2 regions of the Chenggangzhangella methanolivorans genome follow, and region 1 is predicted to be linked to the other one. Evidence: riboswitches for the same ligand, from Rfam matches in the RefSeq annotation. Region 1 holds a riboswitch; the other holds the start of a gene.

What was found. A riboswitch is a leader RNA that binds a small molecule or an ion and turns the genes downstream of it on or off. The one in region 1 is predicted to bind thiamine pyrophosphate.
Region 2: linked by a shared signal. The riboswitch ahead of thiO (glycine oxidase ThiO) and the one ahead of thiC (phosphomethylpyrimidine synthase ThiC) in region 1 are both predicted to bind thiamine pyrophosphate.

What each region holds. Positions count from the first base shown of each region.
Region 1 is NZ_JBHRXS010000006.1:3,559-17,799, reverse strand. Features, by position in the region: gene ACFOWB_RS11345 (DUF3592 domain-containing protein) at 1-446, opposite strand, end outside; gene ACFOWB_RS11340 (ABC transporter ATP-binding protein) at 466-2,265, opposite strand; gene ACFOWB_RS11335 (YdcH family protein) at 2,690-2,872, opposite strand; gene ACFOWB_RS11330 (YdcH family protein) at 3,085-3,309, shown strand; gene ACFOWB_RS11325 (hypothetical protein) at 3,551-3,925, shown strand; gene ACFOWB_RS11320 (hypothetical protein) at 3,931-4,311, shown strand; gene purE (5-(carboxyamino)imidazole ribonucleotide mutase) at 4,533-5,042, shown strand; gene ACFOWB_RS11310 (5-(carboxyamino)imidazole ribonucleotide synthase) at 5,047-6,129, shown strand; gene rpsU (30S ribosomal protein S21) at 6,543-6,764, shown strand; gene ACFOWB_RS11300 (tetratricopeptide repeat protein) at 6,955-7,821, shown strand; gene ACFOWB_RS11295 (hypothetical protein) at 7,835-9,505, opposite strand; gene ACFOWB_RS11290 (hypothetical protein) at 9,558-10,043, opposite strand; gene thiC (phosphomethylpyrimidine synthase ThiC) at 10,130-12,010, opposite strand; TPP riboswitch at 12,107-12,216, opposite strand; gene ACFOWB_RS11280 (bestrophin-like domain) at 12,320-13,084, shown strand; gene ACFOWB_RS11275 (2,3-bisphosphoglycerate-dependent phosphoglycerate mutase) at 13,089-13,730, opposite strand; gene ACFOWB_RS11270 (aa3-type cytochrome c oxidase subunit IV) at 13,852-14,145, opposite strand; gene ACFOWB_RS11265 (hypothetical protein) at 14,144-14,241, shown strand, end outside.
Region 2 is NZ_JBHRXS010000004.1:591,212-605,452, forward strand. Features, by position in the region: gene ACFOWB_RS08195 (marine proteobacterial sortase target protein) at 1-2,051, shown strand, start outside; gene ACFOWB_RS08200 (class GN sortase) at 2,096-2,695, shown strand; gene ACFOWB_RS08205 (DUF983 domain-containing protein) at 2,805-3,209, shown strand; gene ACFOWB_RS08210 (SLAC1 family transporter) at 3,233-4,147, shown strand; gene ACFOWB_RS08215 (aminotransferase-like domain-containing protein) at 4,148-5,515, opposite strand; gene ACFOWB_RS08220 (BrnA antitoxin family protein) at 5,801-6,094, shown strand; gene ACFOWB_RS08225 (hypothetical protein) at 6,109-6,339, shown strand; gene pqqA (pyrroloquinoline quinone precursor peptide PqqA) at 6,584-6,664, shown strand; gene metC (cystathionine beta-lyase) at 6,763-7,941, opposite strand; gene ACFOWB_RS08240 (hypothetical protein) at 8,221-9,312, shown strand; gene ACFOWB_RS08245 (hypothetical protein) at 9,367-9,645, shown strand; gene ACFOWB_RS08250 (thiamine phosphate synthase) at 9,652-10,266, opposite strand; gene ACFOWB_RS08255 (thiazole synthase) at 10,438-11,217, opposite strand; gene thiS (sulfur carrier protein ThiS) at 11,220-11,417, opposite strand; gene thiO (glycine oxidase ThiO) at 11,386-12,387, opposite strand; TPP riboswitch at 12,468-12,570, opposite strand; gene ACFOWB_RS08270 (hypothetical protein) at 12,688-13,971, shown strand; gene ACFOWB_RS08275 (hypothetical protein) at 13,981-14,241, opposite strand, start outside.

The DNA.
Region 1 (14,241 bases):
GTCTCCCTGAGCCGCGCGTCGCGCCGCCGCGACAGGCCGCGGGCGATCAGAAGGCCGAGCCCGATGGCCAGGAACACGCCGCCGAGCCCGCCGAAGATCAGCGGCCCGAACCATCGCTCCATGAAGCTGTCGATGCGCGCGCTGTCGGGGACCGCCGGATCGTAGCGCACCACGACGCTCTCGCCGACGTCGAAGGCCGGCGGGCTGGAGCGCACGCGGCTGCGGATGTCGACCTGCCGACCGTCGGCGGTCTCGAAGCGCACGACCGCGCGATAGCCGCCGTCGCCGTCCGAGTCGCGGCTGTAGTCGTTGGCCACGACCCGGCCGGAGGCTTCCCTCAGCCCCTCGTAGGCCCGGTTCTGATAGATCCCGAGCCCGGCGCCGACGACGGTGAAGAGCCCGCCGACGAGCGCGAAGATCAGGCCCACATAAAACAGCGTCCGCATCGTCCTTCGCTCCTTGCGCTTACGCCGCGATCCCTTCGCCGGGCCCGCCCGACTGCCGCTCGAACAGGCGTCGATAGGCGCCGTCCTCGCGCTCGAGCAGCGCCTCGTGCGTTCCCTGCTCGACGATCCGCCCCCGGTCGAACACGAAGATGCGGTCCATCGCGCGCACCGTGGATAGCCGATGCGCGATGACGATCGTGGTGCGGCCGTCCATCAGGCGCTCGATCGCCTGCTGGATCAGGCTTTCGGACTCCGAATCGAGGCTCGAGGTGGCCTCGTCCATGATCAGCACCGGCGCGTCGGCCAGGAACGCCCGGGCGATCGCGACGCGCTGCCGCTCGCCGCCCGACAGCTTCACGCCGCGCTCGCCCACCAGCGTCCCGTAGCCCTTCGGCAGGCGCGAGATGAACTCGTGGGCGTTGGCGAGCTTGGCCGCCGCCTCGATCTCGGCCTGGCCCGCGCCGGGCCGCGCATAGGCGATGTTCTCGCCGAGCGTGCGGTGGAACAGGATCGGCTCCTGCGGCACGATCGCGACCTGGGCGCGCAGGCTCGACTGGGTGGCGCGGGCGACGTCCTGGCCGTCAATCGTCACCTTGCCCTCGTTGGCGTCGTAGAGCCGCTGCACGAGCTTCACGAAAGTCGTCTTGCCCGAGCCCGAGCGGCCCACCAACCCGACGCGCTCGCCGGCCCGGATCTCGACGTCGAGTCCGCGGAACAGCGGCTCGACGTGGCCGGCGTAGTGGAACGTGACGTTTTCGAAGGCGATGCGCCCCTGCCCGACCGAGATCGGCCGCGCGTCCGGACGGTCGCCGACGCCGATCCGCTCGTCGTGCAGCGCCACGAGCTCCTCGAGATCGTTCACCGCCCTCTGCACGTCCGCGACATGCATGCCGACGTCGCGGAGATAGCCGTAGATCACAAAGAACATCGAGAGCACGAAGGCGGCGTCGCCCGCGCTCGCCTCGCCGCGCCACCAGAGCCAGATGGCCACGCCGAGGATCGCGGCGCGCAAGGCGGCGAGCGCCGCGTTCTGAAACGTGTTGTTCCAGACCGAGCGCATCCAGGTGCGGGTCGTGCGCCGCCCCCACTTGCCGATCAGCCAGCCGAGCCGCGCCTCCTCGCGCGCCTCCGCCCCAAAGGCCTTCACCACCGCGTTGCAGGTGACGGCGTCGGCGAGCGCGCCGCCGAGCCGCGTGTCCCAGGCGTTCGACAGCTGGGCCGCCGGCGCGACCCAGAGCAGCGAGGCCGCGACCGTCACGCCCACATAGAGCAGCGAGCCGACGAGCGTGACGAGGCCCATGGCCGGCCAGTACGCGCCCAGGATCGCGGTCGCGCCGACAAGGACGACGAGCGAAGGCGCGAGCGCCACCAGCAGGATGTCGTTGAACTGGTCGATGGACCAGATCCCGCGCGTGATCTTGCGCACGGTCGAGCCCGCGAAGTTGTTGGCGTGCCAGTCGGTCGAGAAGCGCTGCACGCGCGCGAAGGCCTCGGCCGCGACCTCGCGCATCAGGCGCTGGGTCATGTGCACGATCGCCTCGAAGGCGACGTGGCGGAACAGCGCGATCGCAAAGCCCAGCGCGACGATCAGCCAAAGCGCGTCGAGCGCGGCCTGGAGCGCCGCCGCGCGGTCGGCCGAGGCGAGCGCGTCGACGAGACGGCCGGCGAAGACCGGGATCGCGAGGTCGGCGGCGGTCGCGGCCGCGATCGCGCCGCCGACGAGCGCCAGGCGTTTCGGCTGGCGGCGCCAGTGCGAGAAGACGAAGCCGAGCACCCGCAGGAACGGGCTCGCTCCGGAGGTCCGAAGAGATCGGGTCATGAAACGGCGCGGCCCCGCGCTTGAGCGGCGGCCGCCTCCCAGATTGGGGGCGCGCGAAGCGTCAGGCGCGCGGCGTCGATGGCGGCCGCACGCCAGCGTTCGATCAAACGCCCGAAACTGTCGAAATCGGTGGAGAGACGTCGTCGGCTGCGGCGCGGCCCGGTGGACCGCGCGGTCCGCGGACCTATCGGCCGGCGAGGCGCATGCGTCCGGAGGCGACGGCGATGACGGTCGTGGTCATGCGTTCTCCCTCCAAGGATCGAGGCGCCGGAAGCGGCGGGCGGATACGGGTTTATACGTAGCCGATTCGCGTCGCAAGCGAGCTCGGCTCACGCTCGCGAGAGCAATATCGCCCAAACGAAAACGCCGCCGATCGAGGAGACCGGCGGCGCGAAGTTCACGTAAAACTGTGTAACGCGTGATGCTAGTGGAGCGTGGGCTCCGGAGACTTGAGGCGCACCATTTCGTCCTTGATGCGAAGCTTCTTACGCTTGAGGGACGAAACCTTAACTTCATCGGAGTTCGGATGCATCATCTCCACCTCGATCTCTTTCTCGATGGCGCGATGCTTCTTTTCGAGCTCGGCGATGTGCGACTCGATAGACATCAAGCACGTCTCCCTGTTTCAGATAGACGAGCGGAATCATGTCACGGTCCCGTCACGCTGTCGATGCACATCGGCCTACCGATTCTTCACAGCGACGTGGGAGGCTTACCGTCCGGTTTACGCCCCGTGGGCGCGCCCCGGCTTGCCGCCCGGTGGGCCGCGGGCGATAGTCGGCGTGGCGTGACAGTTGTGCGTTGAACGGCGGGGCGCGAATGGCGGTGCGGGACGACGAGGCGCGGGCCGAGGAAGCGGCGGCCCGGGAGGAGCTCGCCCGGCTGCGCGAAGAGCATCGCGACCTCGACAACGCGATCGAGGCGCTCGAGAAGCTCGGCGCCGGGGACAGGCTTCAGATCCAGCGCTTCAAGAAGCGCAAGCTGAGCCTCAAGGACCGCATCATCTTTCTCGAAGACAGGCTGACGCCCGACATCATCGCCTGAGGGCAAGGAGCGTGACGGGCTTTCGCGACCACGACGACGTTCGATGTCCTCCGCAACAGCGGATCGGCGCGATGACGTCGCTCGTCCAGACATGATCTAAATCAACTAAAAAGATCGTTCCTCCTGCGTCGCGTCGGAAAGCAATCAGCGGCAAAATCGAGCTTGCGTCGACTGCATATTAATGACTATCTAACCAAATACTACTTAAGGTATTCATGGAGGCGAAATGCCGTCGAGCAGATTGTCGTCGATCGCGCTTGCCGCTTCGATCGCGCTCGTAGTCTCCCTGCCCGCCTCGGCCCGCCCCGGCGAAGGAACCGGCACGGCTGAATTTTGGGGCCATTTCTCGAGCGCCGGAAAGCAGATCGGGGGAACGTCCGGAATCGTTTCGTCCGTGAGAAAGGAAAAGGGCGTGTTCGAGATCGAGTTCTACCGGCAGATCGACAAATGCGGGTGGTTTGGCTCGATCCACGGCCGCTCGGCAGGATCGGTCGGCGTAGAACTCGGCAAGTCGACTCCGCCGTCCGATCCGCGTGTGCTCGAAGTCCGCACTTTCGACGCGAAAGGCGCGCTCGCCAAACGTGACTTCAGCCTTCTCGTGAAGTGCCAGGATTGATCGACATGACGACCTTCGCGAAGAGAAGCTTGGTCGCCGCGCTGGTCGTCGTTTCGACGGCCGCCGGCTTCACGCAGGCGATGGCCCAGTTCGGCGTCGCCACGATGTCGGCGCGCGTTTTCAAGGACGGCCAACTCGACGGCGGAGAAGGGGTGGTCGCAACGCGAAGGGAGGGGCCCGGCCTCTACTTCGTCATTTTCGGCCGCAGCATCTACGACTGCACATTTTCCGCGACCCAGGGCAGCAGGTTCGGAGCGCCTGACGAGCCCGGATCGATATCGGTCTACAATGGCGGCGAGGTCGACTCCATCTTAGTCAGGACCTACAACCTGAGCGGCCAGCTCTCGGATCGCCCCTTCAACGTGCTGGTCTATTGCGGGCGGTGACGCAGATCTCCGCTGCGCCGACGGCTTAGCCCGGCGACCAAAGTCGGACAAAGCCGTCGACCGCCAGAGGCGCCCCTGTTCTTTCGGCGGGCCTCGAAGGCGGATCGCCGTTCTGCGCGACGGCGAAAAGGTCGGCGCGTCCGGACGGCGCGCTTGCCTCGCGCGTCTGCGGCGCCTATCGTCCGCCGCCTCAAAAACCCTCTCTTTCCGGAGCATGACCAATGGCCGCGGAGGCCCGCGCCGAACAGACGCCCGTCGCCATCGTGATGGGCAGCCAGTCCGACTGGGCGACGATGCGCCATGCGGCCGAGACGCTCGCCGCGCTCGGCGTCGGCCATGAGGCGCGCATCGTCTCGGCGCATCGCACGCCCGACCGGCTGGTCGCCTTCGCCAAGAGCGCCAAGGCCGACGGCTTCAAGGTGGTGATCGCAGGCGCGGGCGGCGCCGCGCATCTGCCGGGCATGGTGGCGGCCATGACGCCGCTGCCGGTGTTTGGCGTGCCCGTTCAATCCCATACGCTGTCGGGCCTCGACAGCCTGCTGTCGATCGTCCAGATGCCCGGCGGCGTTCCGGTCGGCACGCTTGCGATCGGCAAGGCCGGCGCGATCAACGCCGCGCTGATCGCGGCCTCGGTGCTCGCGCTCTCCGATGAGCCGCTGGCTGAGCGGCTCGACGCATGGCGCGCGACGCAGACCGGCGGCGTCGCCGAGACGCCGGTTTCGGAGGGCTAAGGTCATGGCGGTCGCCCTTCCCCTCACCCCCGGCTGCCGCATCGGGGTTCTCGGCGGCGGCCAGCTCGGCCGCATGATCGCGCTCGCCGCGGCCCCGCTTGGCCTCAAGACCCACGTGTTCGCGCCCGACCCCAACTCGCCCGCCTTCGACGTCGCGGCCGAGCGCACGGTCGCGGCGTACGACGACGAGGCCGCGCTCGCGCTGTTCGCCGACTCGGTCGATGTCGTCACTTACGAGTTCGAGAACGTGCCGGCCGAGACCGCGAAGCTCGTCGCGGCCCACAAGGCGCTGTTCCCGAACGAACGGGCGCTTGCGACCACGCAGGACCGGCTCGTCGAAAAGACCTTCCTGCGCGACCTCGGCCTGCCGACGCCGAACTTCGCCGCCGTCGACGACCGCGCCTCGATGGCGGCCGCGCTCGGGGCCGTGGGGCGTCCCGCGGTGCTGAAGACGCGGCGCTTCGGCTATGACGGCAAGGGCCAGGTGCTGGTGCGCGAGGGTCTCGGCATCGACCAGGCGGTCGCCATGATGGGCGGCCAGCCGGCGATCCTCGAAGCCTTCGTTCCGTTCCGCGCCGAGGTCTCGGTGATCGCGGCGCGCGGGCGCGGCGGCGACTTCGCGGCCTACGACATCGTCGAGAACCGCCACGAGAACCACATCCTGCGCTCGAGCCACGTGCCCGCGGCGATCAAGCCCGAGACCGCCGCCTCCGCCATTGCGATCGCGAAGAAGATCGTGGAGGCGCTCGACTATGTGGGCGTCATCGGCGTCGAGCTGTTCCTCGTCGACGGACCGGCGGGCGAGCGCGTGGTGGTGAACGAGATCGCCCCGCGGGTGCACAATTCCGGGCACTGGACCATCGAGGGCGCGGCTACGAGCCAGTTCGAGCAGCATGTCCGCGCGATCGCCGGCTGGCCGCTCGGCTCGACCCGCACGCGCGGCGAGGTGGTGATGACGAACCTGCTCGGCGCCGAGGCCAATCGCTGGCGCGAGCTGCTCGCCGAGCCCGGCGCCGCCCTGCACCTCTACGGCAAGGGCGAGCCGGCGCCGGGCCGCAAGATGGGGCACGTCACGCGGGTGAAGTGACGGCTCTTCTCCCTCCCTCGCAGGCAAGTCGGATGTTTCCGACTTGCCCACTCTGAATGGCCGACTCCGCAACGGCGGAGTTGGCTCGGGAGGGCGGCGCGCCGCGAAGCGGCGTGGCGGGAGGGATGGCCTCCGGTCTAGGGCGCCGGTAGATGACGGCCGCGGCAGCCCGATTTGTCCAGCCCTCTCCTGAACCGCGCCCCAGCCTGCCCTCCCCTGTCCCAGGGACGGGAGAACGCCCAACCTTTGGGCCTCAACACTGTCCTGGAAGACGTCCTCCCGCATGGACAAGCGCCCCGCCCTTTGCTAGACACGACTCAACGATGACGCCGCGCGCGATCCGCGTGGACGTCGTCTTTTTGTTTTTTTGACGCGGTGAAGGCCGCGATATCGAAACCAGACTGAGGCGACACGTGCAGGTTCTCGTCCGCGACAACAATGTCGATCAGGCCCTGAAGGCCCTCAAGAAGAAGATGCAGCGCGAAGGCATCTTCCGTGAAATGAAGCTCCGCGGCCACTACGAGAAGCCCTCCGAGAAGCGCGCCCGCGAGAAGGCCGAGGCCGTCCGCCGCGCCCGCAAGCTCGCCCGCAAGCGCGCCCAGCGCGAAGGCCTGCTGCCGCAGAAGAAGAAGTGAGTCGGCCGCCGCGGGCTTCCGCGGCGCGACGAGCTTTGGAAAAAAAGCGCCCGTTCGGCGACGCCGACGGGCGTTTTGGCGTTTCAGGCGCAGGAGCGGCCCGCTTTGCCGCGGGCTAACGCAATGTCGCCGCAATCCGCCTGTGTCTGTGGCGGATTCCAAACCGCACAGCGAACAGGTGAGTGAGGCCATGATCGGTCGTCCCGGCTCCGTCCGCCTCCGGAACGCAAGCCTGCTGCTCGCGGCCTCGCTCGCGCTCGCCGGCTGCGAGACCATGGGCGGCGGCGGTTCGGCCCGCGACGTCGACCCCGACGTCTACGCGGCCCGCTCGACCGACCTCAATTCGCTCTCCCAGGTGGTCGCCAGCAACCCGAACGACCCGCAGGCGCTCAACATGCGCGGCTCGGCCTATGCGCGGCTCGGCCAGTACGACAACGCGATCGGCGACTTCAACCGCGCGCTCCAGATCGACGGCAACTTCGCCAAGGCCTACGCCAACCGTGCGCTGGCCTATCGCTCCAAGGGCGACACCGGGCAAGCCCTCGCCGACTACAACCGCGCCATCGACGCCGAACCGAGCTATTCGGCCGCCTATGTGGGCCGCGGCAACATCTACCGCTCGACGGGGCGCACCGACATGGCGCTCGCCGACTTCGAGAAGGCGGTGCAGCTCGACCCGAACAACGCGCAGGCCTGGCACAATCGCGGCCTCGTGCACCAGGCGCAGGGCCGGCAGGAAGAAGCGATCGACGACTTCACCAAGGCGACCGCGATCTCGGTGACGCAGGCCGAGCCCTATATCGGGCGCGGCATGAGCTATCTCGCGCTCGCCGACTACGCGGCCGCGATCGACGACTTCAACACCGCCCGCACGCTCGCGCCGAAGAACATCGACGCGTGGCTCGGCCGAGCGACCGCCTTCGAGAAGCGCAACGAGCTCGGCAACGCGCGAGCGTCCTACGCGCAGGCGCTGAACCTCAATCCAAGCGACAAGCGCGCGCTCGAAGGCTTCAGCCGCGTCGGCGGCCAGCGCGGCACGAGCTACACCGAGAACTGACGGCGCGACGCCGTCAGTCCACCACGGTCAGGTTCAGCGCATAGTCGTCGAAGCCGGGATCGTAGAGCAGCTTCCACGCCATCTTGCGGCCGGAGGCCGCGACGAGCCGCGCCAGCGCCGCGCGCGCCGGTTCGTCGGCCGCGCCGAAACCGACTTTCAGGCGCGACAGCAGGCCGGTCGGAACCGTGCCGATAAGCACCCGTCGTCCCTCGGCCGCCGCCACCGCCTCGCGCAGATCGCCGAGCAGCTCCATGCCCGTGCGGGGCTTCGCCTTCAGGCTGATCCTTCGGTCGAGCGCGGGCGTGACGGGGCGCATCGCGCCCGAGGCGTCGACGGCGGCCCGCGGCGCGACCCGGATCATGCCGTCCTCGATGACGTCGAAGGCGGCGACCGGCCGGCCCGCCTCGTAGCGGACGACGGCCGCCCGCAAGGCGGCCGCGGCCTGGTCGGGCGAGGACGGCATCGGCGTCGTCAGCACGTCGCCCCGGGGCGCCAAGAACGCGTCGCCCTCCGCAGCCTCGACCATCGAGGCCATCGCGCGCCGGTCGCGGAAGGGCGCGTCCTCGTAGGAGATCGCGCGTCCCGAGACGCGCTCGATCTCCATCGCGGCGGCCGCGACCGGCCGGGGATCGTCGATCACGGCCATGGCCCCGGGCCCGGCGGGCGGCAGGTCCGGGAACCGGATCTTGCTGCAGGCGAGCCGCGCCTTCTTCGCGACTACCTTGTACTCGCGCGTCTTCGACAGCCCGGCGCGGAGCGACGTCATCGTCCGGTTATCGAACGAGCCTCCGAGCACGTTCATCTTCCCGTAGTTCTCCCAGTCGGGATGGGTGTCGACGACCATGAACTGCATCTGCTGGCGGAATCTCGTCCCGCAAGGGGCCCGCCGCTTCTCGCGATAATAGTCGATCGCGTCCGTGTTCCAGCCGACGCCGTCCGGTCCCCACTCGCCCGTGTCTTCGTCGACGGTCCACTCGCCGCCGCTGATCTCGTAGAACGGCAGGATCGTGGACCCGGCGCACCAGCACGTGTCGTTGGTCTTCTTCTCCGGCCTCGGACTGGTCTCCTTGACGCTCGTGCCCGACCATTTGAGGTCTTTGTCAGCGGCGGCCGCGAGCTTCTGCTGCCACAGTCCGAGGCCGTCCTCGAACCAGCGGGTGAACTCGCTGGCCTCGCTGGTGGGCTTCACGAGCTTGACCTTCAACTCGAAAGTCTCGGTGACCGGCGAAATCTGCGGCGGGACGTACATCGCCGCGATCCGGTCGCGCAGATAAAGGTTCGAATGCAGGATCCACGTGTAGCAGAGCGAGGCGAAGTTGTAGGTGCGGCCGGCGCAGGCGCCGCTCGCGAGCGGGCGGTTCTGGAGGACGCCGGTCGACATCATTCCGCAGCCGGCGCCGAGATCGCACGGCTGCTTGTCGATCGGCAGCCACTCTCCGGCTCCGTGCGGCTTGCAGGTCTTCGGATCGTACTCCGTATGCGCGGCGACGAAGGTCTCGACGTAGCGCTTGATGGAGCCGCTGGCGGGCCGCCCCGGGGTCTGGCTGGCGCATGCGGCCTTGGCCGCGGCGACCTCGCCGGGCGAGAGGTCCGGCTCCCCGATCGCCGCGTCTTGAGCGGACGCGGCGCGGGGCGCGCACGCCAGGAGCATCGTGGCGAACGCCACCGCAATGAGCCTGAACATGCCGCCTCCCGCCATGGCCAGGGACGCTAGCAAAGCGTCGGGCGGCGCAACACTACGGGCGACTACGGATGTCCGACCCGCCGCGCCCGGCCGGCTGTCCGGATTCGTCCGCAAATGTCGGGGGAGCGCCCGAGATCACCTCGACGCAGACGTCCATGCCCGCGATCAGGTAATGGGTGAGGCTTTCGCCGACGCCCAGCGACTGCGCCGTCACCCCTGCGCCAAGCTGAGCGAGAAACGGGCTCTCGCGGATGCTGTAGAGCGTGCCGACTGCGACGTTCTCCTCGCTGCGGCGGCCCCAATAGTCGAGCAGCTCGCCGTCGTCCAGCACCCTGAAGACCGTGGGATTCTCGAACCAGACGGTCGTTTCCCGATGGTCTTCGAGCGTCACCCGCAACCGCCAGTCGGTCGCGTGCCCGTAGGCGACGTCCACGACCGTCCACAGGCGCGAATTGGGACGCGGCGCGCCGAGCGTCCGGTCCAGAAGCGTGAAGCCCCGGGCGAAGGCTGCGCGCTCCCCTGATGCGGATCCCGTCATGCCGCGGATATGGGACAGAAGGATCCGTCGCGACAGGCGGAAACGGCCTCCTCCCTCGCGCAGCGCGAGGGAGGAGGCCCGGACCGTCAGCTTTTGGCGTCGACGTAGAGCTTGCCGCCGGTCTCCAGAAACTCCTTCGACTTCGCCTCCATGCCGTCTCGCGCCGCGAGAGTCTCGGCTTCGAGCGCCTTGGCCGCGTTGTCGCCCATCGCGCGGGCTTCTGCGCGAAGCTCCTGCGTGATCTGCATCGAGCAGAACTTCGGCCCGCACATCGAACAGAAATGCGCGACCTTGTGGGCGTCCTTCGGCAGCGTCTCGTCGTGGAAGGCGCGGGCCGTGTCGGGGTCGAGCGAGAGGTTGAACTGGTCCTCCCAGCGGAAGTCGAAGCGCGCCTTGGAGAGCGCGTCGTCCCGCACCTTCGCGGCCGGGTGCCCCTTGGCGAGGTCGGCCGCGTGGGCCGCGATCCGGTAGGTGATGACGCCGGTCTTGACGTCGTCGCGGTTGGGCAGCCCCAGATGCTCCTTCGGCGTCACGTAGCAGAGCATCGCGGTGCCGAACCAGCCGATCATCGCGGCGCCGATGCCGGAGGTGATGTGGTCGTAGCCCGGCGCGATGTCGGTCGTGAGCGGCCCGAGCGTGTAGAACGGGGCCTCGCCGCATTCGCGCAGCTGCTTGTCCATGTTCTCCTTGATCTTGTGCATCGGCACGTGGCCGGGGCCCTCGATCATCACCTGGCAGCCTTTGTCCCAGGCGATCTTGGTGAGCTCGCCCAGCGTCTCGAGCTCGGCGAACTGCGCCGCGTCGTTGGCGTCGGCGATGGAGCCCGGGCGCAGGCCGTCGCCGAGCGAGAACGAGACGTCATAGGCGCGGCAGATGTCGCAGATCTCGTCGAAGCGTTCGTAGAGGAAGCTCTCGCGATGCCCCGCGAGGCACCAGCGCGCCATGATGGAGCCGCCGCGGCTGACGATGCCCGTCATGCGGTTCGCGGTCAGCGGCACGTGGCGCAGGCGGACGCCCGCGTGGATGGTGAAGTAGTCGACGCCCTGCTCGGCCTGTTCGATGAGGGTATCTTTAAAGACCTCCCAATCGAGCTTGAGCGGGTCGCCGTCGACCTTTTCGAGCGCCTGGTAGATCGGCACGGTGCCGATCGGCACCGGCGAGTTGCGGATGATCCACGAGCGGATGTTGTGGATGTTGCGGCCCGTCGACAGGTCCATGACCGTGTCCGCGCCCCAGCGGGTCGCCCAGACCAGTTTCTCGACCTCTTCGGCCGCGCCCGAGGTCACGGCCGAATTGCCGATATTGGCGTTGACCTTGACCAGGAAGTTCCGGCCGATCGCCATCGGCTCGAGTTCCGGGTGGTTGACGTTGGCCGGGATAATGGCGCGGCCGCGGGCGATCTCGTCGCGCACGAATTCGGGCGTCACGAACTCCGGGACGCTCGCGCCGAAGCTTTCGCCGTCAGCATGGCGGATGTTGGCGCCGTCGAGCGCGGCCTCGCGGGCGAGGTTCTCGCGGTGGGCCACATAGGCCATCTCGGGCGTGATGACGCCCGCCTGGGCGAACTCGTATTGGGTGACCATCTGGCCGGGCCGCGCGCGGCGGATCTCGCGGATCGCCGGGCACGCCGCCACCAGCTTGTCGGCGCCGACATTGCCGTTGTCCTCGGGCTTGACCGCCCGGCCGGGAATGGTTTCGAGGCCGAGCTTGGCGATCCACGGCTCGCGGACGAGCGGCAGCCCCTTCTTCAGGTCGATGGGCGCGTCGGTCTCGGTGTAGGGGCCGGACGGATCGTAGACGCGGACCGGCGGTTCGTTGGCGTCGGTCAGCCGGATTTCGCGGAAGGGCACGCGCATCTCGGGATGCGAAGCCGGCGCGGCGTAGACCTTTCGCGAGCCCTCGATCGGGCCTGTGGTGACGCTGTCGGGCGCGGCGCGCGCGTCTTTCGGCGGAACATGGACGTTCATTGCGGGATCTCCTCCTCGAATGCTTCTCGTTTCGGAGATCCGGGGGAGTTCGACGCAAAGTCTGGGGCGAATGGTCGATCGGCCGTGATGGCCTCGCCGCTCGCAGGTTCCCGTCCCTTCGCCGGCATGACCCGGATCAGGTTCTAAGGGATCGGCGTGTCGCCATCTCAGCCCCGCATCGCAGCGGGACGCCCCTCGGACCGAGACGGAGGTTAGGAGGGTTCAAAGCGGTTGTCGATACGTCAACCAGCAGGCGCCTATGGTCCGGCGCGGCCGCGGGGACGGCCGACTCATCCGGAGATGCGGGCCGTGGCTCCCCTTCTGATCGCGTTTGCGACCTTCCTCTGCCTGACGGGCGCGTCGTTCGGCTGCATGCTGGTCTATTCGCGGCTGCCCGAGCGGCTGCAGCGCGACGACACCCACAACGTCATCAAGCTGGTGGCCACCATCTTCGTCACCATGACGTCGATGGCGATCGGCCTGCTGATCAATTCGTCGAAGACGACCTTCGACGCCATCGACCACAACGTCCATTCCTTCGCGACCGAGATCATCATCCTCGACCGCTCGCTGCGCGCGCATGGCCCCGACACCGCCGAGGCCCGCGCCAAGCTCGCAAGCTATGTCGAGCGCGCGGTCGCGGGCACATGGCCCAGGGACGCCGTCGGCCGCGACGTGACGGTCGAGGACGAGGCCGCCGAAGCCCAGCTCGACGAGGTCGGCGCGGCTATGCGCAAGATCGAGGCGGACGAGCCCGAGGACCTCCAGCTCAAGGCCGAGTGGCGCCAACGCTTCCAGAAGATCACCGAGCTGCGCTGGACGCTGATCCAGCACTGGGAAGGCACCATGCCGCCGCAGCTCATCGTGGTGCTGGTGGGGTGGGTGTCGCTGATCTTCGCGAGCTTCGCGTATCGCGCGCCCCCAAACGTCGTGGTGGCCGTGTGGATGACCGCCGGCGCGGCGCTGATCTCGGCGGCGCTCTACCTCATCCTCGACATGGACGCGCCGTTCTCCGGCTGGATCCGCGTCTCGCCGGCTGCGCTCGAAACCGCGCTCGAGCATATGAGGCGGTGAAGGCTCAGGCCCTGAACGGCCGCAGCTCGGTCTTCACAAGCCGTTCGCCGTCCTCGGCGAGCGTGTAGGCGAGGCGTTCGGCGGTGCCGATGTTCACCTCCTCGATCGCCTGCGGATCCACGCCGTCGAGCCGCATCAGCATCGAGCGCAGCGCGTTGCCGTGGCCGACCACCAGCACGCGGCCCCCGCCCCTCACCGCCGGCGCGATCTCGCGCTCGTAGAACGGCCAGACCCGCGCGGCGGTCATGGCGAGGCTTTCGCCGCCCTCCGGCACGGCGTCGTAGGATTTGCGCCAGATCCGCACCTGCTCTGCGCCGAAGCGGGCGCGCGCCTGGGTCTTGTTGAGACCGGCGAGCGCGCCGTAGTCGCGCTCGTTGAGGGCTGCGTCCTCGCGCACGGCGAGATCGGCCTGGCCGAGCTCCTCGAGCGCGAGCGCCATGGTCTGGCGGGCGCGGGTCAGGACGCTCGTGAAGGCGTGGGTGAAGCTCAGGCCGAGCTCGCGCAACGCCCGGCCCGCCGCGCGCGCCTCCTCGACGCCGCGCGGGGTCAGGGACGGGTCGCGCAGGCCGGAGAACAGGTCGCGCTCGTTGTCCTGGCTCTGACCGTGGCGGACGAGGACGAGGAGACGCTGCGGCTCGGCTGTCATGCGGGCGAACTCGAAACTCTGCGCGGGCCGGCGGCCCGAGATGAAAAAGGCCGGACCTCGCGGTCCGGCCTTTCGAAACGTCGATCGGCGCGGCGCCCGTGACGGCGCCGCGCCGGTCAGGTCACTTGATCAGGAGCCAGAGGCCGACCACGGCCACGCCCGCGACGACGGTGGGAAGGATCGTGCCCTTCTCGCTGAGGCCGCCGATCACGCCGGTGACGAGCGCCGCGACGACGCCGAGACCGCACAGGCCCCAGTGGCCGGTGACGCCGCCGATGCCGAGCGAGATCACGATCAGGATGACGGCCGCGGTGGCGACCTTCGAGAGCTTCATGACGAGCGAGTAGGTGCCTTCGTGCTCGGCGTAGTCATTGCCGGTCGCGGTGGCGTATTCGGTCGGAGCGTGCTCGGCCATGCAGGCTTTCCTCGGCGTTCTTGTTGCTTGCTTCAAATCGCGTTTAGCCGAAACGGCGGGCGTGGGCAATCGGCCAAACGCCGCGGATTCGGACGG
Region 2 (14,241 bases), on a different contig from region 1:
CTCCGCAGGTGCGCGCCGACTACGACGTCACGGTGTCGGGCCCGACCATGCGCACGCGCGTGACGCAGGCCTTCACCAATCCGACCGACGGCTGGGTGGAGGGCGTCTATGTGTATCCGCTGCCGGAGAAAGGCGCGGTCGACGCCATGACGCTGGTGATCGGCGACCGGGTGATCGTCGCGGACGTCAAAAAGCGGGAGGAGGCCAAGGAAATCTATGAGGCGGCCAAGCGCGACGGCAAGACCGCGGCGCTGACCGAGCAGGAGCGCCCGAACCTCTTCACAAACTCGGTCGCCAATATCGGTCCGGGCGAGACCGTGCTGGTGCGGATCGAATATCAGGCGCCGGTCCATCAGGACGCCGAGCGCATGTCGCTGCGCATCCCGCTCGTGGTCGCGCCGCGCTACGTTCCGAAGCCGCTCGTCACCGAGGTGTCGATGGACGCCGTCGGCGGCTGGGGCGTGGTCGACCCGGCGCCGGATCGCGGGCGCATCACGCCGCCGGTCAACGACCCGCGCGAGACGGCGCCCACGAACCCGGTCTCGATCACGGTGCGGCTCAACGCCGGCTTCAGGCTCGGCGAAGTCGCGAGCTCGACTCACAAGATCAAGGTCGACGGCACCGACGAGGCCGCGCGCACGGTGACGCTCGACGCCGCCGACGTTCCGGCCGACCGGGACTTCGAGCTGGCGTGGACGGCGGCGAGCGGCCCGACGCCTTCGGTCGGCCTGTTCCGCGAGAGCGTCGGCGGCTCGGACTACGTGGTCGCCTACGTCACCCCGCCGACGGGCGCCGCCAAGGAAGAGAAAAGGCCGCGCGAGACGATTTTCGTGATCGACAATTCCGGCTCCATGTCCGGTCCCTCGATGGGGCAGGCCAAGGCGAGCCTCGCTTTCGCGCTCGATCGTCTGACGCCCGCCGACCGCTTCGACGTCATCCGCTTCGACGACACGATGGAGCGCCTGTTCCTCGACACCGTCGCGGCCACGCCCGAGAACGTCGCGAAGGCGAAAGCCTTCGTCGCGCGCCTCTCTGCCGAGGGCGGCACCGAGATGCTGCCGCCTCTGAAAGCCGCGCTGTTCGATCCGCGCCCGAACGACGCCGCCCGCGTGCGCCAGATCGTGTTCCTCACCGACGGCGCGATCGGCGACGAGCAGCGCATGTTCGACGCGATCGCCTCGGGGCGCGGCCGCTCGCGCCTCTTCATGGTGGGCATCGGCTCGGCGCCCAACAGCTTCCTGATGACGCGTGCCGCGGAGCTCGGCCGCGGAACCTTCACGCATATTGGCTCGACCGAGGAGGTCGACGCGCGGATGCGCGAGCTCTTCGCAAAGCTTGAAAGCCCGGTGATCACGAGCCTGACCGCCGCCTTCAGCGAGGGCGCCGCGGACATGACGCCGCGCACGCTGCCCGACATCTATCGCGGCGAGCCGCTGGTGATGGCGGCGCGCATGGCCAAGGTCTCGGGCGCGCTCGAGATCGGCGGCCTCATCGGCGACCAGCCCTGGACGGTGAAGCTCGACCTCGCCAAGGCTGCGCCGGGCGACGGGATCTCGAAGCTCTGGGCGCGCCGCAAGATCGACGACGCCGAGGTCTCCCGCACGCTGCGCGAGACGGGCCCGGAGGCCGCCGACGCCGAGATCCTGAAGCTGGCGCTCGAGCACAAACTCACCACCCGCCTCACCAGCCTCGTGGCGGTCGACCAGACGCCGCGGCGTCCGGCGGGCGCGACGCTGACCCGCGCCGAGGTTCCGCTCAACCTCCCCGCCGGCTGGGACTTCGACGCGGTGTTCGGCAAGCGTCCGGGCTCCGAGCAGGGTCCGACCGTTCCCGGCATGCGCCGCGCAGACGCCCAGTCGAAGCTCGAACGGGTCGCCGCGATGGGCGTCGCAGCCTCTCCCGCCCCGCTCGCGACGCCTTCGCCTTCGGCCGGCGCAAACCTTCCCCAGACCGCGACCGACGCGGAACTGAAGCTCTGTGCGGGGCTTGCGCTGATCCTGCTGGCGGTCGGCCTCCTGATCATCCGCCCGGCGCGCCGGAGGGCGGCGTGAGCGCGTCCCGGTCGCTTGTCCTCTCCCCCGATGCGGGGGGGAGGATCGCGCAGCGCGTCCCGCTTCGGGCTGCGTTCGCCGCCGTCTTCGCGCTCGCCGGCCTCATACTCGCGGGGCAGGGCGCCTACGTCCACGCCAAGGCGATCCTCGCCCAGATCCTGCTGGAGCGCGCCTTCGCGACGAGCCTCGCGACGGGCGCGCCGACGAAGGCCTGGGCCTGGGCGGACACCTGGCCGGTGGCGCGGATCGAGGTTCCGCGGATCGGCGCCAGCGAGATCGCGCTTGCCGGCGCAAGCGGGGAAGCGCTGGCCTTCGGGCCGGGCCATCTCGACGGCACGCCGGAGGCCGGCGAGCCGGGCGTCGCGATCTACGCCGCCCATCGCGACACGCACTTCGCGTTCCTGAAGGAGGTGCGCGTCGGAGACGAGATCCGCGTGCTCCGCCGCGACGGCCGCGCGGCGCGCTTCAGGGTCGAGGAGACGCGAGTCGCGGCCTGGAACGCGTCGGGGCTCGATCCTCACGCCGCCGGCCGCCGTCTCGCGCTTGTGACCTGCTGGCCGTTCGACGCCGTGACCCGAGGCCCGCTCCGCTACGTCGTCGAAGCCTCGGCGATTGAGGAAAGCGGCGGCGCAAGCCCGCGATGAATGGTGACTGCAACATGTGTGCGTACAATATTGACATTGTATGCATCAAGCCATAGCTCTTCCCGCACTGGCGTGGGCTCGCGTCAGCGATCTGGAGGAGGCCAGCGTCATGCAGCCGACCGTCTATCCGCCTCTTAAGCCCTACGACGTCGGCGTGCGCGGCCGATGCCCGCGCTGCGGCGAGGGCCACATGTTCGAAGGCTTCCTGAAGCTTCGGCCGTCCTGCGAGGTCTGCGGCCTCGACTATTCCTACGCCGATCCGGCGGACGGTCCCGCCTTCTTCGCCATCACCTTCGCCTGCCTGCCGTCGGCCTGCTTCGCGGTATGGCTGGAACTCGCTTTTCAGGCGCCGTATTGGGTCCACGTCTTCACGACGTTCCCGCTCATGCTGGCGACTCTGGTGCCGCCGCTGAGGCCGCTGAAAGGATGGCTGGTGGCGAGCCAGTATTATCACAAGGCCGCCGAGGGCCGCCTCGTGCGGGTCGGCGAGGCCGAGGAGACCGCCGGCTGGTAAAGCTTGCCGCCCACGTCAGGCCGATGTTCTTCGGGTCCGTGCTCGGCGTCGGCGGGCTCGGAAACGGCTGGCGCGCTGCGCATCGGCTCTGGGGCGCGCCGTGGGTCGTCGGCGAGGCGCTTTGCGTGCTGGCGGTCGCGATCTGGCTCACGCTGCTGTCTCTCTACGCGTTGAAGTGGACGTTCCACCGCGCCGAGGCGAAGGCGGAGCTCGCCGATCCGGTCTTTGCGCTGCTGGCCTCGCTCGCGCCGGTCGCCACGCTGATCGCCGCGATCGCGATCGAGCCGATCTTCCACGCCGGCGGCCTTGTCATGCTCGCGGCGGGCCTCGCCGGCGCCACGGCCTTCGCGGCCTGGAGCATCGGCGGATTGTGGCTCGGCGGCCGCGCGCAGGAGGCCGTCACCCCGGTGCTTTACATGCCGACTGTCGGCGGCGGCTTCGTCGCGGGGCTCGCCTGCGCCACCTATGGCTGGCCGACCGCCGGATGGATGTTCTTCGGCGCAGGACTGCTGTCGTGGATGTCGATGGAGTCGGTCGTTCTCGTGCGCCTGCTGGCCATCGGCCTTCCGGTCGAGCGGCGCGCGACGCTCGGCGTCCACCTTGCGCCCCCCGCGGTCGCGGCCGTCGCCTGGTGCGCGCTGGAGCCAGCCCACGGCGTGACGACGATCGGCCTCGCGCTTCTCGGCTATGGGTGCTTCCTGGCGCTTGTGATGATCCGGCTCGTCCCGTGGCTGCGCGAACAGGCGTTCTCGCCGGCCGCCTGGGGCTACACCTTCGGCGTCTCGGCGTTGCCGCTCGCGGCCATGAGGCTGACCGAAAAAGGCGCGGCCGCGCCGGCGCCGGAGATCGCCGCGCTGGCGTTCGTCGCCGCCAATCTCATCATCGGCTGGATCGCCCTTCGCAGCCTGTCGCTGATCCTGCGGTGGGCGCGCGCCTGATCACACCACGTCGTGCAGGGCCCGCGGGCTCTCGCGCAGCAGGCCGGCGAGGGTGTCGAGCGCAGACGCGAGCCGCGCGCGTTCCGGCACCGCGCCGAGCGAGATGCGCACCGCCTCTGGCGCCGCTCCCCCCGCGCTGAAGGCGTCCGCCGGCACCACCGCCAGTCCTTGCGAGCGAGCGCGTTCGGCGAGGCGGTAGCGGTCCCAACCCTCAGGGAGCGGCAGCCAGACGTGCAGCCCGTTCGGATGAGCCCGTATCGAGGCCGGCAGCGTCTTCCGGGCGAGCGCCTGCCGCGCCGCGGCCTCCTCGCGCACGCCCGCAAGCAGGGCCGCCGCGACGCCGTCCCGGATCCATCCTCCGAGCAGCGCGGTCATGAGCGGCGCGGCCATCAGGCTGACCGCCCGCAACGCCGGCACGAGCTCGGCCCGCGCCGCCGCCGAAGGGGCGGCCACATAGGCCACGCGAAGTCCCGGCGTCAGGCATTTCGAGACCGTGTGAACATGCCAGACGCAATCCGGCGCGAGCGTCGCGAAGGCGGGCGGCGCGTCGCCCGCGAGCGGCGAATAGGGATCGTCCTCCAGGATCGTCAGCCCATGCCGGCGCGCGACGGCGAGAATCTCGCGGCGGCGGGCCTCCGGCATGGTGATGCAGGTGGGATTGCCGATCGTCGGGTTGAGATAGATGAGAGCCGGCCTCGACGATCTGCACAGGCGCTCGAGCGCGTCTGGCGACATGCCGTCCTCGTCAGCCGCGACGGGCGCGGTCTCTAGCCCGAGCCGCCGGGCGATCGCAAGCGCGCCGGGATAGACGGATGGTTCGCAGGCGATCGTCTCGCCGGCGCGCGCGAGCGTCGCGGCGATGGCGAGCATGGCCGACTGCGCGCCGGCCGCGACGAGGATCCGGTCCGGATCGACCGGTCCGAGGACCGGGCGGAGCCAGGCCGCCCCCGCCGCGCGGTCGGCCGAGGAGCCGGCGCCTGGATGATAGGACATCAGCGCGTCGACGTCGGAGCGCGCCACGAGGTCCGCCACGCCGCGCCCGACCGCGTCGGCGAGCCTTACGCCGCGCGGGGCCGGGGGGATGTTCATGCCGAGGTCGAGCGGAGGGGCGCCGGGTTCCTTGCGCGCCGCGACGAACGAGCCGCGGCCCGTGACGGCGTCGAGCAGACCGCGGCGGCGCGCTTCGGCGTAGGCTCTCGTCACAGTCGTGAGGTCGACGCCGACGGCCTGTGCGAGAGAGCGTTGCGGCGGCAGGCGGTCGCCTTCGCGCAGAACGCCGGATCCGACGTCGCGTGCGATGGCGTCTACGATCCGGAGATAGAGCGGGCCGCTCCCGGAGCCGAGTTTCGGGGCCCATGCGGTCGCCATCGGCGCAACGTCCTCCAAACAATCGCGCCAATGTATGGCGGGCGGCCGAAAGATCATAGCGCGCGAGGGACGCGCGGAACAAAGCGAGACGGTCGGGATTCGTTCTCCGCGACCGGATCGTGAACGACGGAGCGTGCGCAAATTCCTACCTTGAGGTTAAGACCCGACGAGGATCGGGCGGCTTTCGCGAAGCCGATTTCGCCGCGACGGTTTTCGCCAGTCGGAAACGCGTCTCGGCCGCGCTATGTTGGTGCGCCAGAGGGCGCGAACCCAAGGAGTCGAAGAATGTCCCGCCGTCCGACCAATCCTCGCGCAGCAGCGGAGGCGGCCTTCAGGCCCGCCAAGCCTGCTGCGCCCGCACCCCAGCGCGCCGCGACGATCCCGGGCGCGCGCGAGCAGGTGACGCTTCGAATCGACCAGGACGTGCTGGAGATCTTCCAGGAGGACGGCCCAGGTTGGCAGGATCGCATCAACGCGGCGCTCCGCGATTCGGTGAGGGCGCGGCTGCTGGTGGCGGCGGGCGAAGGCTCGATCCCGGTCGACCAGCTCAACGGCGCCAATGACGACGGCGCCGGCTGACGGGAGGAGACGAGATGTCCGATACGACGACGCCGGCCGGCTGGCGGCTGACCCTGCCGCTGGCGAACCTCAAGGGCGAGGACCGCGCGAAGAACGGCTCCTGGGCGGCTGCGATCCCCGACAAGGCGGCGGCGCGCAAGGCCATTCCCTACGGCGCCGCGGTGCCGAGCGCGCCGCTGCAGCCGCTCAGCGCGGCCGAGATCGAGAGTCTTGGCCTCAAGGCCGGCGAGGTGAGGCGGATCTAGCTGTCGGTCGCCTGTTCTCGCGACGCCGGCGCGAACGCGGCGATGGCGGCCGACAGGTCTGGTCAGCTTCAAAACCTGTGAGAATTCTAAGACATATCTTGCTGCGCCGCACCCAAACATGACCGATAATTAATTGGTCATCGGCGGCCGGCGTCCCTATGTTCAATCTTACAGGACGCGACGCAGCGATCCGACGCCGCGCGGTGCGACTACCGCGCCAGCTTTAGATCTAATGGAGGATCTTATGGCTCTCTGGACCGCCCCGATCGTTGAAGAGACCCCGGTTGGCCTCGAGGTCACCTCGTACAGCCCGGCCGAGCTCTGAGCTTCTAAGCTCAGTCCTTAGTCAATACGGAAACCCCGCGCGGCCCGACCGCGCGGGGTTTTTGTTTGTCTTGACGTCGTCTGTCGTCGCGCTTCTCCTCAACAGGCGGCGGCGTATCGCTCGAGCCCTGCCTCAAGGTCGGCGATGAGGTCTTCGACGTCCTCAAGACCGATGTGAAGCCGCACGGTCGGACCCTTGGGGGCCCATCGCGACGCCGTGCGGATCGGCGTCGCGTCGTAGGGGATGGCGAGGCTCTCGTAACCGCCCCAGGAATAGCCGAGCCCGAACAGCTCCAGCCCGTCGAGAAACGCCTCCACCGCCTCGAACGGACCGGGCGTCAGCTCCAGCGCGAACAAGCCGCAGGCTCCCGAAAAATCGCGCTTCCAGAGGTGGTGGCCCGGATCGTTCTCGAGCCCCGGATGCATCACGCGGGCGACCTCGGGACGCGACTGAAGCCAGCGCGCCACTCTCAGCCCCGACGCCTGGTGATGGGCGAGCCGCACGCCGAGCGTCCTCAGCCCGCGCAGCGCGAGGAACATGTCGTCCGGCCCGCAGCAGAGGCCGAGAGCGCCATGCGTCGCCTTCAGGGCGGCGGCGTAGGGCTGCGTCGCCGAAACGTAGCCGATCAGCACGTCGGCGTGTCCGCCGAGATATTTGGTGCCGGCCGACAGCGACAGGTCGACGCCATGGTCGTGCGCGCGGAAATAGAGCGGCGTCGCCCAGGTGTTGTCCATGATCACCGCGGCGCCGCGGGCGTGCGCGGCTCCCGCGATCGCCGGCACGTCCTGCACCTCGAAAGTGAGGGAGCCTGGGCTCTCGACGAAGACCGCGCGGGTGTTGGGCCGCATATGCGCGGAGATGTCCGCGCCGAGGGCGGGATCATAATAGTCGGTCTCGATCCCCATGCGCTTCAGGAAGCCGTCGCAGAACCGCCGGGTCGGATCGTAGACCGTGTCGACCATCAGGAGGTGATCGCCGGCGCTCAGGACAGACAGCAGCGCGAGCGAGACGGCCGTGACGCCGGACGGCGCGAGCGCTACGTGGTCGCCGCCCTCGATCGTCTGAAGCGCATCAGACAGCGCGTCGGAGGTCGGCGTGCCCCGCCGGCCGTAGGTGTAGCGTCCGCGCGCGGCCTTCATGTCGGCGACGGTCGGCCAGACCACCGTCGAGCCGCGCACCACCGGCGGATTGACGAAGCCGTACGAGTCTTCCGGATCACGGCCGGCCGTCACGAGGTCCGTCAGCGTTCCGTAGTTTCGATCGCCGCGCCGCGCCATGCATCCTGATCCTTCGATGCGCCCCGGGTTTCATTGGGGGCGGGCCCGCGCGGCCGTCAAGCGCCCCCAAGGCGCGGCTCCGTCGCCGCCGAATGCGCAAGGCCCGGATTTCTCAACGAAATTCAAGTAATCTTTAGCCGTTCAAAGACTTGATCGCTCGAACAGCTTGTGGTTATCCGACGCCCCGACTAACGTCACGCCCGATAAAAGCTTTGGGGGAGAACAATGACGCACGTCCACATGCGCAGTCTGTCCGCGGCTTTGGTGGGGGCGTCGCTCATGGCCGCCCCTTCCGCCTTCGCCCAGAGCCGGGCGACGACGGTCGTTCCGGCCGAAAAGGGCCGGGTCACCGGCGAGATGACGATCGACTACGCTTCTCGATCCGAGCGCTCGTCCAGTGGCGTCGACACCTACGAGTTGAAGAAGCTCACGGTCGCCGACCTCTTCATCATGCGCGGCCAGGTTCAGCGCCAGCCCGGCGAGCGCATGACCTACAGCATCAAGTTCGACGTCTTCAATCCGGCGAACCCGGGGCAGGTGGCGACCGACGTCGCGATCCTGCGCGGCGACCTGCCGATCGACAAGCGCGGCCGCTATCTTCCGGCCGACGGAAACCTGCGCATCGACGTCGTGAAAGGGCAGCAGACCTCGTCACGCTATGGCGGCGTGCTGCAGGGGCGGCGCGTGACGAAATGGTGGGACGTCGCCGAGCGGCTGCGCGCGGCCAAAACCGACGCCGAGAAGATCTATTCGCGCGTGGTCGAGGGCAAGACCGTGTCGATCACCGTGAAGAATCCGGATCCGCTCGGCTTCGAGAGCCTCGCGCTCGCCGCCGGACCGTTCTCCTACCTCACGGCCGTGAAGGTGAACGGCAATCTCGACTACGACTACGAGCTCGGAAACTGGCTCACCGACGCCAACGGCCTCAACTTCTACTACACGATCGCCGACCGCCCCTACACCGACCGGGTCACGGGCTCGATCCGCTACGTCGAGGAGGAGGGCCGGTTCGCCGATCCGACCGGCCAGATGCGCGAATACACCGGCTATTACGACTACAACCTGCGCTGGAACGAACAGGCGACCTCGCAAGACGCCTCCTTCTTCCCGAGCGCTGGCGGGCAGTCGGATCCGGACGCCTTCTTCGCCTCCAACGACCAGACCAAGCCTGGCGTCTACGGGCGGGTCTACTACAAGGACAGCGAAGACTACTGCAAGAAGGTCAAGAACGACAAAGGCGAGGACGAATGCGTCGGCCCGACGCGATCCGAGGTCGTCTATGACCTCAAGGCCGTCGGGCTGAACTATCAGCAGCTCGCCGCGTGGTTCAAGATGGAGCCGCTGGCGCTCGGGCCGCTCACCGACGAGTGAGCGACGCCGGAACCTTGTGCGCGCGTGATCGCTTCGCTTCGAGAAGCGACACGCATGCGAGGGTTCATGACGCCGGGATCGCCGAAACCGGAAGCCGAAGACAGCGCCGCCACCGGGGCCTCCGCGGCGGAGGCGGAAAGACCAGTGGACTTCGAGCCGGATCGAGGCGCGAAGCCCGGCAAGGGCAAGGATCCGAAGGATCAGCCGCCTGACGCCGCCGAACGGCTTGGGACCAAGCGGCGTGACGGTGAGAAGGATGAGACGAACGGCGCCCCTCCCGGCGCTGTCTCGCCCGAAAACCTCACCACCGAAAGCGACGACGGAGCTTCCTGACCGCGATCAGGCCGTCTCGCGGGTCACCGCGATCCATTCGCGGGCGCGGGCTTCCGGGTCGACGGCGCCCAACACGTCGTTGACCACCGCGACCACGTCCGCGCCGGCGTCGAGGCAGAGGCGCGCCCGTTCCGGCGTCAGCCCGCCGATCGCGACCAGCGGCCTGTCGTCGATCAGCCGCTTCCATTCGGTGACGCGCTCCACTCCCTGAGGCGCGAACGGCATTTTTTTCAGGATCGTCGGCCAAACGGGACCGAGCGCGATGTGGTGGGGGTCGATCGAGAGCGCCCGGTCGAGCTCCTCATGGGTGTGGGTCGAGACGCCGAGTTTCAGGCCCGCGGCCTTGATGGCCTTCAGGTCCGCGCCGTCGAGGTCCTCTTGCCCGAGATGCAGGAACTTGGCGCCCTCATCGATCGCGATCTCCCAAAAGTCGTTGATCACGAGATCGGCCCCAGCCTTGCGGGCGAGCGCCAACGCATCGCGAATCTCGCCGCGCAGCTCTTCGGCCGGCCGGTCCTTGATGCGGAGCTGGATCAGCTTCGCGCCCGCGCCGAGCATGCGGCGGACCCAGTCGAGGCGGTCGACCACGGGGTAGAAAGGATCGAGTTTCGCGGAGGTCATAGGCGTTCCGAACAGGCGGTAAAGGTGGACCGAGGCGTCGTGACCTTGTCCCGGCCTTGAGCCGGGACCCAGAACCGAGACGCCGGCGAGAGAGAGCGACGAGCGTCCCGACAATCCCGGAAACGGCGTCGGTTCTGGGTCCCGGCTCAAGGCCGGGACAAAGGCGGCGCTTTACGCGAAGGCCCGCCCGAACACCGGCGTCGAGGGCGCGGCCATGTCGCGCGGCTCGATGCAGCCGGCCTCGAAGCCTGCGCGGCCGGCCTCGATCGCCTGGCCGAAGGCGCGGGCCATCGCTACCGGATCGCCGGCCTTCGCGACCGCCGTATTGAGCAGCACGGCGTCGTAGCCGAGCTCCATGGCGTGCGCCGCGTGGCTCGGGCGGCCGACGCCGGCGTCGACCACCAGCGGAACCTCGGGGAAATGCGCCCTCAGGCTGCGCAGCGCGTAGACGTCGTTCAGCCCCATGCCGGTGCCGATCGGCGCGCCCCAGGGCATCAGCACCTTGCAGCCGGCCTCCAGCAGCCTTTCGGCCACCACGAGGTCAGTGGTCGTGTAGGGGAACACCTCGAAACCGTCGTCGGTCAGGATCTTGGCGGCCTCGACAAGCCCGAACACGTCCGGCTGTAGGGTGTCGGCCTCGCCGATGACCTCGAGCTTCAGCCACGAGCTTCCGAACACTTCCCGCGCCATCTGCGCCGTGGTGACCGCCTCCTGAACCGAATGGCAGCCGGCGGTGTTCGGCAGCACCTTCACGCCGAGACCCTGGATCAGCCCCCAAAAATCCTGGCCTTCGCGCAGTCGCCCGGATTCGCGGCGCAGCGACACTGTAAGGATCTCGGCTCCGGAAGCGCGGGCGGCGTCGGCCAGCACCTGCGGGGAGGGGTACTGCGCAGTGCCGAGCAGCAGGCGGGAGCCGATGGTCTCACCGTAGAACGTCAAGGGTCCGTCCATCGTCATCCTCCCTGTCGCGGCGCGACGATCTCGATGCGGTCGCCGTCTTCCAGTCTTTTCGTCGCGCGCGCGGCCGCCGGCACGAAGGCGCCGTTCACCGCGGTCGCGACTTTGGCGTCGCCATAGTCGAGCGCGTCGAGCGCGTGGCCCAGCGTCTCCGCCTCGACCTCAAGCGCTGAGCCGTTGACGATCAGCCGCATGGGGCGTCTCCGAAACCTCTTCGAGGGCCTCCGCGGCCTCCCGCGCGAGCGCGGGGGTGAGCAGGAAGCCGTTGCGATAAAACCCGTTCAGCCGCAGCACGCGGCCGGACCTCTCCAGCCGCGGCAGGTTGTCGGGGAAAGCGGGGCGGACGTCCGCGCACATCTCCACGATCTCCGCCTCGCCAAAGGCCGGATGCAGCGCATAGGCGGCGTTCAGAAGCTCGACGGCGGAGCGCGCCGACATCTTCGCGCGTGAAGAACTCTCGATGGAGGTCGCGCCCACCATGAAGATGTCGTCGGCGCGCGGCACGACATAGAGCGACAGCCGCGGATGCAGCATCCGAACCGGGCGCTTGAACGCGATCTCCGCCGTGCGCAGCAGCATCATTTCTCCGCGCACGCCGCGGAGCTCCGGGACGGCGTTCCTGGCCGCGAGGCCGCGGCAGTCGAGCACGGCGTCGGCGTCGAGCGCCTCCGGGTCGGCGTCGACGCCGAAGCGGACAGCGCCGCCGAGCGCTTCCAGCCGCCGCACGAGCGCCGGCAGCGCCTCGCGCGGGTCGACGTGGCCTTCCTCGGGAAAGAACAGGCCCTTGTCGAAGCGGCCCGAGAGGTTCGGCTCAAGCTCACCGATCCGCACGGCGTCGGCGTGCTCGAAACGCTCCGTCATCCGGGCGAAACGGGCGAGTTCGGCGTGGTCCCGGCGCGAGGCGACGACCAGCGTGCCCTCGATCTTGGCTTGCGAGATCTGGCGCGGCCACCAAGCGAGCGCTTCGGGACCCTTTTCGGCGACCTCCTCCTCGCCGGCTTCGGCTTCGCACCAGGGCGCGATCATTCCGCCGGCCGACCAGGCGCAGGCGGCTCCGCCGAGGCGGGGGCTCCGCTCCAGCACCTCGACCTCATGTCCGCGCTCGGCGAGTTCGACCGCCGCCACGAGGCCGGCGACGCCTGCGCCCACCACGGTGACGCGCATCTCAACGTCCTTCCCGGCCGCAAAGGCCGCAAGGGATCCGGACGTCGCATCGCGAGAAGGAACGGAGAGGTCGGCGCTGACGCGCCGTTTGCTCCCGTCCCTTCGCCGGCATGACCCGGATCAGGTTCAAAGGGTCCGGCCGAAGCCGTCTCAGCCCGTCGCCGGGCGCCCCTCGGATGATGAGGAAACTGTGGGGGCGGGGCAGGGCGGTGTCAACCGCGCGCCATGGATCTTCACCGATGCTAGTCTGGCGCGCGAACGCCATATTCGCGTGCGAGCGAAGTCTGATCGGGGGACGCCGTGACTGCAACATTGACCCGTCGTGGGTTTTTCCTCGGTCTGGCGGCCGGCACAGGTCTCGCTGTCGTCGACGCCCATGCGCGTCGCGCCGAACGGCCGGTCTCGATGGCGGCCGCAGGCGTCAAGTCCGACGGCAGCGATCAGCAGGCGGCGATCCAGAAGCTTTTGAGCGCGGGCACGCCCCTCGACGGCGGCGGCGCCACCTATTGCGTTTCGAACACGTTGCGGCTCTTCGACGATGGGCTGCTCCAGAACGCGACCATCAAATACATCGGTCCCGACATCGCCAAGATGGCTGAGTACGGGGTCATCACGGCGATGAACGTGACCGGGCCGACGATCCGCGACGTTCGCGTCGACCGCAACGGCGCGCGGACCAGCGGCGTGGCGCTTACGAGCGCAGCAATCGCCGTCATCGGCTGCACGAAGCCGGTCGTCGCCCGCTGCGACGTCACGGGCGACGGCAAGGGTTCCGGCGTCCTCTGGCGCGCGAATGTCGGCGGACGGCTGTCGAACGTGACCATTCACGACATGACGTGGGAGGACGACGCCGCGCGCGACGACGTGCTTGTCGGCCTCGCGCTCGACGGCGCCAACACCGACAACCTCATTTCCAGAGTCGTGGTGAAGAACCTGCTGGGATATCGGGCGTCCGGCTTTCCGCGCGGCGAGACGCGGTTCCAGACGAAGGCGCTCTGGACCCGCGGGATCTCGCATTGGACCGGACCCGGCTCGTCGGGGAATGTCTTCTCGGACTGTCAGGTCTCCAATGTCGATCAAGCCTTCGATGCGCCTGGGCGGGGACTGCGGTTCGAAAGATGTTCGGCGACGGACTGCTACACGTGGGGCTTCAAGCAGGCTCACAACGGCTTCGGCACCAGGTTCACCGATTGCGTGGCGACGCGCTGCGGCTATGCGGGCTTCGTGTTTTCCCAGACGCAGGCCGCGGGCGAAATGACCGTCAAAGTGCTGCGCATCGTCAATTGCCGCTCGATCGATAGCGGAACCTCCAATTGCACCGGATCGCCCACGACGACGAGCACGCCGGTCGGCGTGCCGGCTCTCTGGGCGGATCCCAAAGCAAGTGGTTTTCTCTTCACGGGAGCGAGCGGGCTTTCTCCGGAAGACGTGGAGATTCTCGGAGGGGCCGCGACGGATCGCTATGGCCGCATGGTTTTCGGCGTGAACAACGCGACTGCGTCCCGGACGATCTCCGTCGACAGGGCGTTCCTCTCACAAGGCTCCGCGAGCGCGCCGACGGCGAATGTCGGGCGCCTGAACTAGTTCGGACCGTCATCGACCGGGCGGGCACGCTTTGGCGATCTTCGCGCGGACCTCGGCGACGCCCTTCGTGGAGAACGTCGTCTCGCGACGCGCGCCGGCCGCGTCCGCGAGCATGACGCGAAGCTCCCCGTCGTCCGAAAGCGCAGCGAGGAACGCTTCGACGCCCTCGCTCAGAAACGCCGCCTTGCCGTTGGTCGAAACATCCCAACGTCGGGTCTCGGACGAATGATCGTCGACGCGGGTCGTGATCTCGATCTGGCCGCGCGACAA